2 regions of the Blautia sp. 1001283B150304_161114_C9 genome follow, and region 2 is predicted to be linked to the other one. Evidence: riboswitches for the same ligand, from Rfam matches in the RefSeq annotation. Region 2 holds a riboswitch; the other holds the start of a gene.

Region 1 (4,218 bases), on a different contig from region 2:
TTTTTATCACCCATATTAGAGCCAAAAGCAATGTAAGCAGTATGCCATTTCCGTGTAATTTCCACAGATACGGTTTTCAAAGGAAGACCAACCGGTGCCCAGGGCTTTTCAATCTTCAGAGTAATTTTTTCAAGTCCGGAAAGAGAGCAAAGAAGCATTTCTGCAAGATTCTCTGCAAGAGATTCCAGAAGTTTATAAGTATGTTTTCTGGTGAAATCAGTGATCATATGGCTGACTTCGCCATAGTTTATGGAAGCAGACAACTCATCGGTTAATCCCGCCAGACGTGTTCTGGTAAAAAGCGTGGCAGAAATAACAAATTTCTGTCCCAGAACATTTTCCTCGGGATATACACCATGGTTTGCAAAAACCTCCAGCTCTTTAATTTCTATTTTGTCTAATCTGGTCTCATCCATAACAGCAAATCCTTTCTGTATGTTATTTATATTTACCATCTGTTTTGTGCCAGTAATTTATCTGCGTCCCAGGATTGCTTCTGTCATCTGGATCACACGCTTGTTTTCTTTAACATCGTGGACACGGACAAAAGAGCATCCCTTCATTACGCCAATTACACTGGTAGCCAAAGTCCCCTCCACGCGCTGATCTACAGGAAGATCCAGTGCCAGTCCGATCATGGATTTGCGGGATGTACCAAGGAGAACCGGAAATCCCAGATTCTGAAAAAGCTCCAGGTGATTCATTGCTTCCAGATTCATTTCAAATGTTTTTCCAAAACCAATTCCCGGATCAAGCATGATTTTTTCATCTTTAATGCCAGCCTGTCTTGCAAGATTGACACATTCCTGTGTTTCGGCGAGCATATCAATGAGAAAGTTTTGATATTCTGTATTAGATTTGTTGTGCATCAGGCAACAGGCCACATCATATTTTGCGATCACAGCTGCCATTTTCGGATCATATTTTAATCCCCAGATATCGTTAACCAGGTCAGCTCCTGCCTGGATAGAGCTTTCAGCAACACTGCTCTTAAAAGTATCTACAGAAACAGGAATGTCAAAATGTTTTTTGACCGCTTCAATAACAGGAAGAACTCTCAGTGCTTCCTCGTCAGCACTGACAGGAGTATGACCGGGACGTGTAGATTCGCCTCCGATATCAATAATATCTGCACCATCAGCAATCATTGCCTCTGTATGTTTCAAAGCTTCATCCATATGATTCCATTTGCCGCCGTCAGAAAAGGAATCAGGGGTAACATTCAAAATTCCCATTATGTAAGTATGATTCTTAGTATCAAAAAAACGGTTTCCAATTTTCATGAGCAGAACCCATCCTTTCTTTTGTGCTTATGAAGAAGATCAGTATTCAATTTTCATATTTTTTTTATCATCAGACCAATAGCATTCGGAAGCAGCGGAACATAAAAAACAATTTCTGGACTGCTTATCCGCTTTATAAAGAAGTGCTGCCAGCGTACTGCAGGAATCTCCTTTTCGGTGATGTCCAATGGAAGACAGAATCAGTTCTTTTTCCTGTTCTGTAAAGTGCAGATCTGTCAGAATTTCCCGTGCGATTTCTACTCCTGCAATATCATGGGGAATGTTGTACTGATATTGCTGTGCACGTCCTATATCATGAAGAAGTGCTGCTGCATAGATAAGCTCTTTGGGCAACTCCAGATGTTCCTCCAGTGCATAAATGTACATCAACCGTGCAACATCCAGAAAATGTTCAGGGGTATGACGGCAGAAGATCCGTTCACTTTCAAGTTCCTGTATTTTTTTATAATGTTCCTGATAAACCGGGTGCCTCCAGATCCGATTGACACGATCCATATCTGAAAAATTGTTATTCATCCTTTTACCATAGAAAGGAACATTTTCTGCAGTTCCTTATCTTCTGTAAACGCACCACGGGTTACAGTAGTGATTGTTTTGCTTCCTGGTTTTTTTATTCCGCGCATGGTCATACAGGTATGTTCCGCTTCCAGCATTACCATAATTCCTTTTGGATCCAGAGTACGCTCCAAAGCATCTGCAATCTGAACAGTAAGCCGTTCCTGGATCTGTGGCCTTCTGGAATAAACCTCTACTGTACGTGCCAGTTTGCTTAAACCGGTAACTTTGCCGTTGGGGATGTATGCAAGATGAGCTTTTCCATAAAAAGGCATCAGATGATGCTCACACATGGAGTAAAAGGTGATGTCTTTTTCCAGCACGATTTCATTATTTTCTACAGGAAACTGCTTTAACAGATGCTGATCCGCTTCATGACCAAGACCTCCGTAAATTTCTTCACACATGCGGGCAATCCTGTCAGGAGTATCAATCAGACCTTCCCGTGTGATATCTTCACCGATACCTTCCAGAAGCAGACGGACTGCCTGCTCAATTTTCACTTTGTCAACCATTAAAAAATAACCTCCTTTGTATTTTTGAAATGGAGATTATCCTTTTGACCAAATTAAAAAGGATATCTCCAATTGTGATAGAATGTATGTCGAAAACATTCCCTAACACAATATGAGATATCCTCTTATATTGTTTGCAACGGGTGCGGATAATATACCGTAAGACGCACTTTTCGTTTCAGTGACAACTCCCCATTCACCGAACACTTGACGCATAAAATCCTATTTTGCATATCATTCATTTCGGTATTCAGTATACCATGTAATACGATAATAGAAAAGGGTTTTTCTGACTTTTCAGAATAATTTTTTCTGCTGCCAGAACTAATAGTTTCGAAGCACACTTTGCAGATATTCTTTATACTGCTGCTTTACATCTTCCGGTCCGACAATTCTCATTCCGGATCCAACACCGGTAAGCCATCCAAAAAACTGCGAGCTTCTGAGTATCTGTTTTTACATTTACCACTCTTCACATTTAATACCGCTTATCTGTTCAATTGGAATGACCGTTTGATCTGTCATGATCATGGTATGCTCATATTCGTCTACCTTTTTTACAATACCGGAGTACGTAACATAGGATCCGCCGGCTTTTTTTGCATCGGGAACAAAATAAGTTATCGATACATTCTGTTCTATACCGATATTATTTCTGATTATGTTGATTTTTTCGTTCAGCTGAGCAATCACTTCCTCGCTCAGTTCCAATCTTTCATCGGTTAATCTTGCTGTTTCTTTTATCGCAGCATCATGCCCAGTCAAGGCTGCAAAAGGAGCAAACTGCGCTGCCCGATCCCGAAGTGGCATTTGCGGATGATTCTTAGAGACCGGATGTGGCAAATTGATAATATCTTCATAAGAATTATTTTTCATCCTCTTCCAACTCCTTTACGCCTTATGTCCGCCAATTTGTTCATTTCTGTCTCTGGCGGTTGCACCTTCCTGAAGATTCATTCCTTTCAGTACAGCGTTTTTCCCAAATTTCTTCTTGATACTGAGCATTGCCTCCTGCATACGTTTCTCACGATCCAGCGCAGCCTCTTCCTCTTCCTGCTTTTTCCTTTGCGCCTCATAATCCGTAAAAAGATTCAACTGCTCATACACTTCTTCTCTCTCTACAGAGCTTTCATCCACAAGCCTGTTCGCTGTGATATTAATTCTTCTGATAAGCAAGTTTCTGTCAACAATCCTGTCATATAGTTCTATTACTGCATCCGTTATCAGTTTTGTTGAGGAAGTCTGCCGTTTCAGATTGGTCGTTCCATGTGCGTGTTTCGGAATTCTTCTTCCATAACGGTCAATCGTAACCTCTCCATGATACTGCTTTTTCCTGTCGGCATTATTCAGATTCTCAATATCATAACCAACCGTCAATACAATCTGGTCCGTCACAAGCTTCTTATCCACCAGATCCAAAACCATCTGGTCCGTCATCTCTTTGACGACTAATTTTGCTTTTTCAAAGTCATAAGGACAATGAAGTACCTGCCCGGAACAAACACTGTTCGTTTCCGGTTTGTAAGCCTTGACCATTTTCATGGTACAGGGCTCATATCCCCAGGCATGATTGATCAGCAACTCTGCATTAACGCCAAACAGTTTATATAGCAAATCTTCGTTATATAATTCATTCTCTTTTCCGATGGAACATCTGGCAATATCACCCATCGTATAGAGGCCATATTCTTCCAACTTCTTTGCATATCCCTTTCCGACTCTCCAGAAATCAGTAAGAGGTCTGTGGCTCCAGAGTTTCCTTCGGTATGACATTTCATCCAGTTCTGCAATTCGTACACCATCTTTATCTGCTTTAATATGCTTCGCCACGATATCCATCGCAA
Region 2 (4,218 bases):
TGGGTATGTACAGATACTCTCAGAAATGTTCCATAATCAGACTCCTTCTTTCTCCATATCCGCAGATACCGTCGGACGCTCATCAAGCGCTGTACAGTTAACAGATAAATCAACAGGTGCCATACATTTCAGGAACTGTGGCATAGATGGCTTCACTGTGGCAAGAGTCCTTGAAAATATCCGTCAACACCGTATTCTTTTGCATCACTCTCCTGTTATAACTCTGCTGATCGGCATCAATGATATCGGTCTGATAATGAACACAGACCGGACGGATTCTCAGAAAGAACAGATGATGAGAGAGTTTGCCACTCATTACAATGAATTATTGAATCTGCTCACTACAGATGCCAGGCAGGTAATCCTTATGGAACCCTTTATCTTTCCACATCCGGAAGAATATGAGACATGGATTCCCTATGTCCATACCATGTCTGATATTATCCGACAGCTCTCTGTCAGATTCAGACTTCCATTTCTGCCTCTGCATAACTATTTTAATAAGGAAGCAACTCAATCGGGATTTGATGCCATAACAACAGACGGGATTCATCTTACTTTGTATGGGCATAAGCTTCTGGCCGAGAAACTGTTCCCTCTCCTTCAAAGCATTGATAACAATCCCTGAACAGATAAACTATTGCGCATTTTCCCGGAACTTTGTATAATAAATCACTGTCCTCGCTCATATCTGCGGACTTATTATGGAAAGGAGTCTTCCTTATATTATGGAAACTACAATTAAACAGATTGAAGATATGTCTCTGAATGCCTGGCCATCTCACAAGATGGAATTATACGACGGCTGGATCCTGAGATTTTCTTATTTTTATACACACAGAACCAACAGCGTAGAACAGTTCGGCAATTCCACCCTCACCTGGCGGGAAAAAATCCCATACTGTGAAAGCGTATATAAGCGTCTGGGAACCCCCGCTGTATTTAAGATCAGTCCTCTTGTCTCTCCTGACTTTGATTATGTTCTGGAGAATCGGGGATATGCCATCCAGCATACCACCAATGTCATGGCAATGAGCATGAACGCCGCACATCTGGATACTCCATATCCTGATGTAACATTCTACAATAACATTCCGTCTGAATGGATTGAAAGTCTGTTCAATCTAAAAAATACTATAAATCCGATTCACAGAAAAGTTGTACCATCCATGTATCAGGCAATCCTCAAAGAAACCATTTGCGCCTGCATCCGCATAGGCGGGCAGATCATTGCAACAGGGCTTGGTATCCTGGACAGAGACTACATCGGTATTTACGCCATCCATGTCAAAGAGGAATACCGCAAACATGGCTATGCCCGTCAGATCTGCACAGGACTTCTGAAAGAAGGAATGAAAAAAGGTGCACAGAATGCATATCTTCAGGTTGTAGAAGGAAATGACAATGCCCGGGCATTATACAGATCACTTGGATTCCAGCAGCTTTATACTTACTGGTTCCGCGTACAGCCGGATGAAAACGGAAATTTCCCACCAGAGAAATAAAAAAGAACTATCTGTAAAGCATTTTCATTTTCTGCTTTTACAGATAGTTCTTAGTTTTTTTAGATTTTAACTTTTCTTTTTCGGGGAATCAATTGATATGTAATTAACATAACTCGCGCCAGCTATGCCGTACATCGTTCTAATGTTCAGGTCTTTTTCTGTATTTCATGTCCGACTCAATTATACGGTTTTGTTTTTCAGCACTGCAGGTGATGTATTACCTACAACCATCGCTGTCAGCGGGCTGAAATACAGCAGACATGTTAATACACAGTAAATCGGGATCATAATTGCAAACTGTACCAGTCTTCCGGGCATGATCGCATAGAAATTATATCCAAGCATGATCACAAGTCCTGCTGTTGTAAGCACCAGAGAGCTGAGAACTGCAGTTACCACGATAGATACGCAGATACCAACTGTCTTTCCTGTTTTCTTTCTGTTTGCAAATAATGGTTTTGCAAGGGCAGGAAGCACACCCCAGAGGATTGCTGCAACTGTGATAAACGGATTTACAGCATAGCCTTTCATAAAACACCCGATAATATCCGCACATAATCCACAGACACCACCAGCTACCGGGCCAAGCCACAGACCTGCAAGGATTGTACATACACTTCCCACAGAAATACGGTACGCACCAAGATCAATGACCAGAACTCGTGTGAGTACCAGATGCATGGCGATCAGAAGAGCCATGAACACCAATGTTTTTACGTTCCAATATTGTTTTTTCTGCATAATAAAAACACCTCCATAATGTGTTTAAAAAATAGAGTAGTTACATAAATAATAATCCCTCCACATTATGAGATGCTCTCATATGTAGCAACGGGTGCGGAAATCATATCGTAAGCAGCACGCTTTCTGCTTTTCGTTTCACGGCGACTCCCCAGCCTGTGAACACTTGACGCATAAAATCCTACTTCGCTATTATTTATTTATCGAAATTATAACACAATCCATAGAAATTGCAATATATTTTTCGTTATTATTTTCACAAATTTGAATGCTGTTTTTTGTTCATTCTATACGAATGGTCTGTTTTTTTTACTTGAGAATATTGCTGCAAACACTCGTAAGTCTATGAATAAAACAGCCGCATATACTAATACTATAACATTATGCAGCAGTCCGACATCTTCAGAAATGAGAAATTACATGAATACAGATATCCCGCCCCGGTCTGCTATAATCATGGAGGTAAAAAATGTCAGAAATATGTAAAAATAACTGCCAAAATCCTTATAATATATGTTATGATAATTACCTGAATACCAACGCCTGTACGGAATGTACCGGCCTGATATGCACTCCTGCCAAAGATAATGACGAATGGGAAAGCTACCGGAAAATTTTTGATTTTATCCCCGAACCGCCGGAAAGCAATATCCCTCCCTGTAAATAATTATTGCATACGGCAGGAATCATGTTCAAACGAATGATTTATCGGAGGTCCTGTCTATATTATGAAAAAACTGCTTGCTGCATGTGTCTGTGCCGGCCTTAGCTTTTCTTTTGCCGGATGCAGCCCTGAAACCATACTGGAACAATTCACATCCACCGGAGACACATCCGTCCGGGAACTTACTTCTTCATCTGACATCACAACTGAAATCGAAACAAAAGACCGTATCTATATGGATGAACTTTCCGGTACCCTGCAGGATTTTTCAGGAAGCCAGCTTATTCTGAACACGGACAGTGCCTCCTATGTATTTAATGTTTCCAATGCCACTCTGGAATGTAAAGGCGGCATGATCACCGGCGATGAGATCAGTATCATTTACGAAGGTCAGCTTTCCGGTACTGACACAGGCAGTGTACATGTTCTGAAGGTTGTAGATGAATTTCATAAAAAAAACAAACTGAAAAAGCGCACTGCACATGGGCAGGTCATTTCCCTGACTTCCAATACCATCACAATAAAATCAAAGAAGGGAAAAACAGCCACCTATCCGATCACAGGAACAAAACAGTATTATCAGAATGGAATCAAAGCCGGTGACTGGGTTTACCTTACATTCAAGGGGAAATTCCCGGATACCTCCAATGATTCTTCCGCATCCTTAAATGCCAGTCACCTGAAAGTGCTGAGTATTTCAGATCTGAAAGATCTGGAAATACCGGATCCCACCCCAACTCCAGATCCAAAGCTCACACAAACACCGGAGCAGATAGAAAATAAAGAAAAACAGCTGCTGGCAACTGTACAGGGAGTAAATCTGAATATCCTCCGGATTCTTCCTGCCGGAAGTGACACCTCCTTTAATCTGGATATGTCAGCAATCCCCGCTTACTTCAAGGGAGGAATTGCCCCGGGATCTCATGTTAATGTTACTTATATCGGAGATCTGGAAACAACATCCCTGGAAGAAGTCCGTATTATTGCTGTGACAGGTGAGGATCCTGATACCATTAATGACAAACATATTTCCTTTACAGTAACCGGCACGATCATTGGAAGTACTGCCAACACCATCACTGTACAGACAGATGACGGTGCCATAGATACCTTCCGTACAGAAAACGCGCAGGATCTCACTGCAGGCGGCATGGAATACGGCGACTATGTGTGTGTTACCTTCCATCCATCCAAATCAAAATCTTCTAATATTTATACAGCAATTAAGGTACAGGATGCGTAAATTGTTACTGTTCACTCCGTTCTCAGTAACACGCTTCGCGATGCAGGAAATATGAACCTCCTTGT

What was found. Region 2 has a riboswitch for tetrahydrofolate ahead of I4V44_RS07095 (folate family ECF transporter S component). Riboswitches for the same ligand answer to the same signal wherever they lie in the genome.
Region 1: linked by a shared signal. The riboswitch ahead of folE (GTP cyclohydrolase I FolE) and the one ahead of I4V44_RS07095 (folate family ECF transporter S component) in region 2 are both predicted to bind tetrahydrofolate.

Annotation. Positions count from the first base shown of each region.
Region 1 is NZ_JADPGO010000006.1:106,537-110,754, forward strand. It holds gene folK (2-amino-4-hydroxy-6-hydroxymethyldihydropteridine diphosphokinase) at 1-416, opposite strand, end outside; gene folP (dihydropteroate synthase) at 474-1,283, opposite strand; gene I4V44_RS04945 (HD domain-containing protein) at 1,323-1,820, opposite strand; gene folE (GTP cyclohydrolase I FolE) at 1,817-2,374, opposite strand; THF riboswitch at 2,510-2,606, opposite strand; gene I4V44_RS04955 (hypothetical protein) at 2,837-3,250, opposite strand; gene I4V44_RS04960 (Y-family DNA polymerase) at 3,266-4,218, opposite strand, start outside.
Region 2 is NZ_JADPGO010000010.1:38,432-42,649, reverse strand. It holds gene I4V44_RS07105 (SGNH/GDSL hydrolase family protein) at 1-628, shown strand, start outside; gene I4V44_RS07100 (GNAT family N-acetyltransferase) at 729-1,505, shown strand; gene I4V44_RS07095 (folate family ECF transporter S component) at 1,686-2,246, opposite strand; THF riboswitch at 2,333-2,437, opposite strand; gene I4V44_RS07090 (hypothetical protein) at 2,975-4,153, shown strand.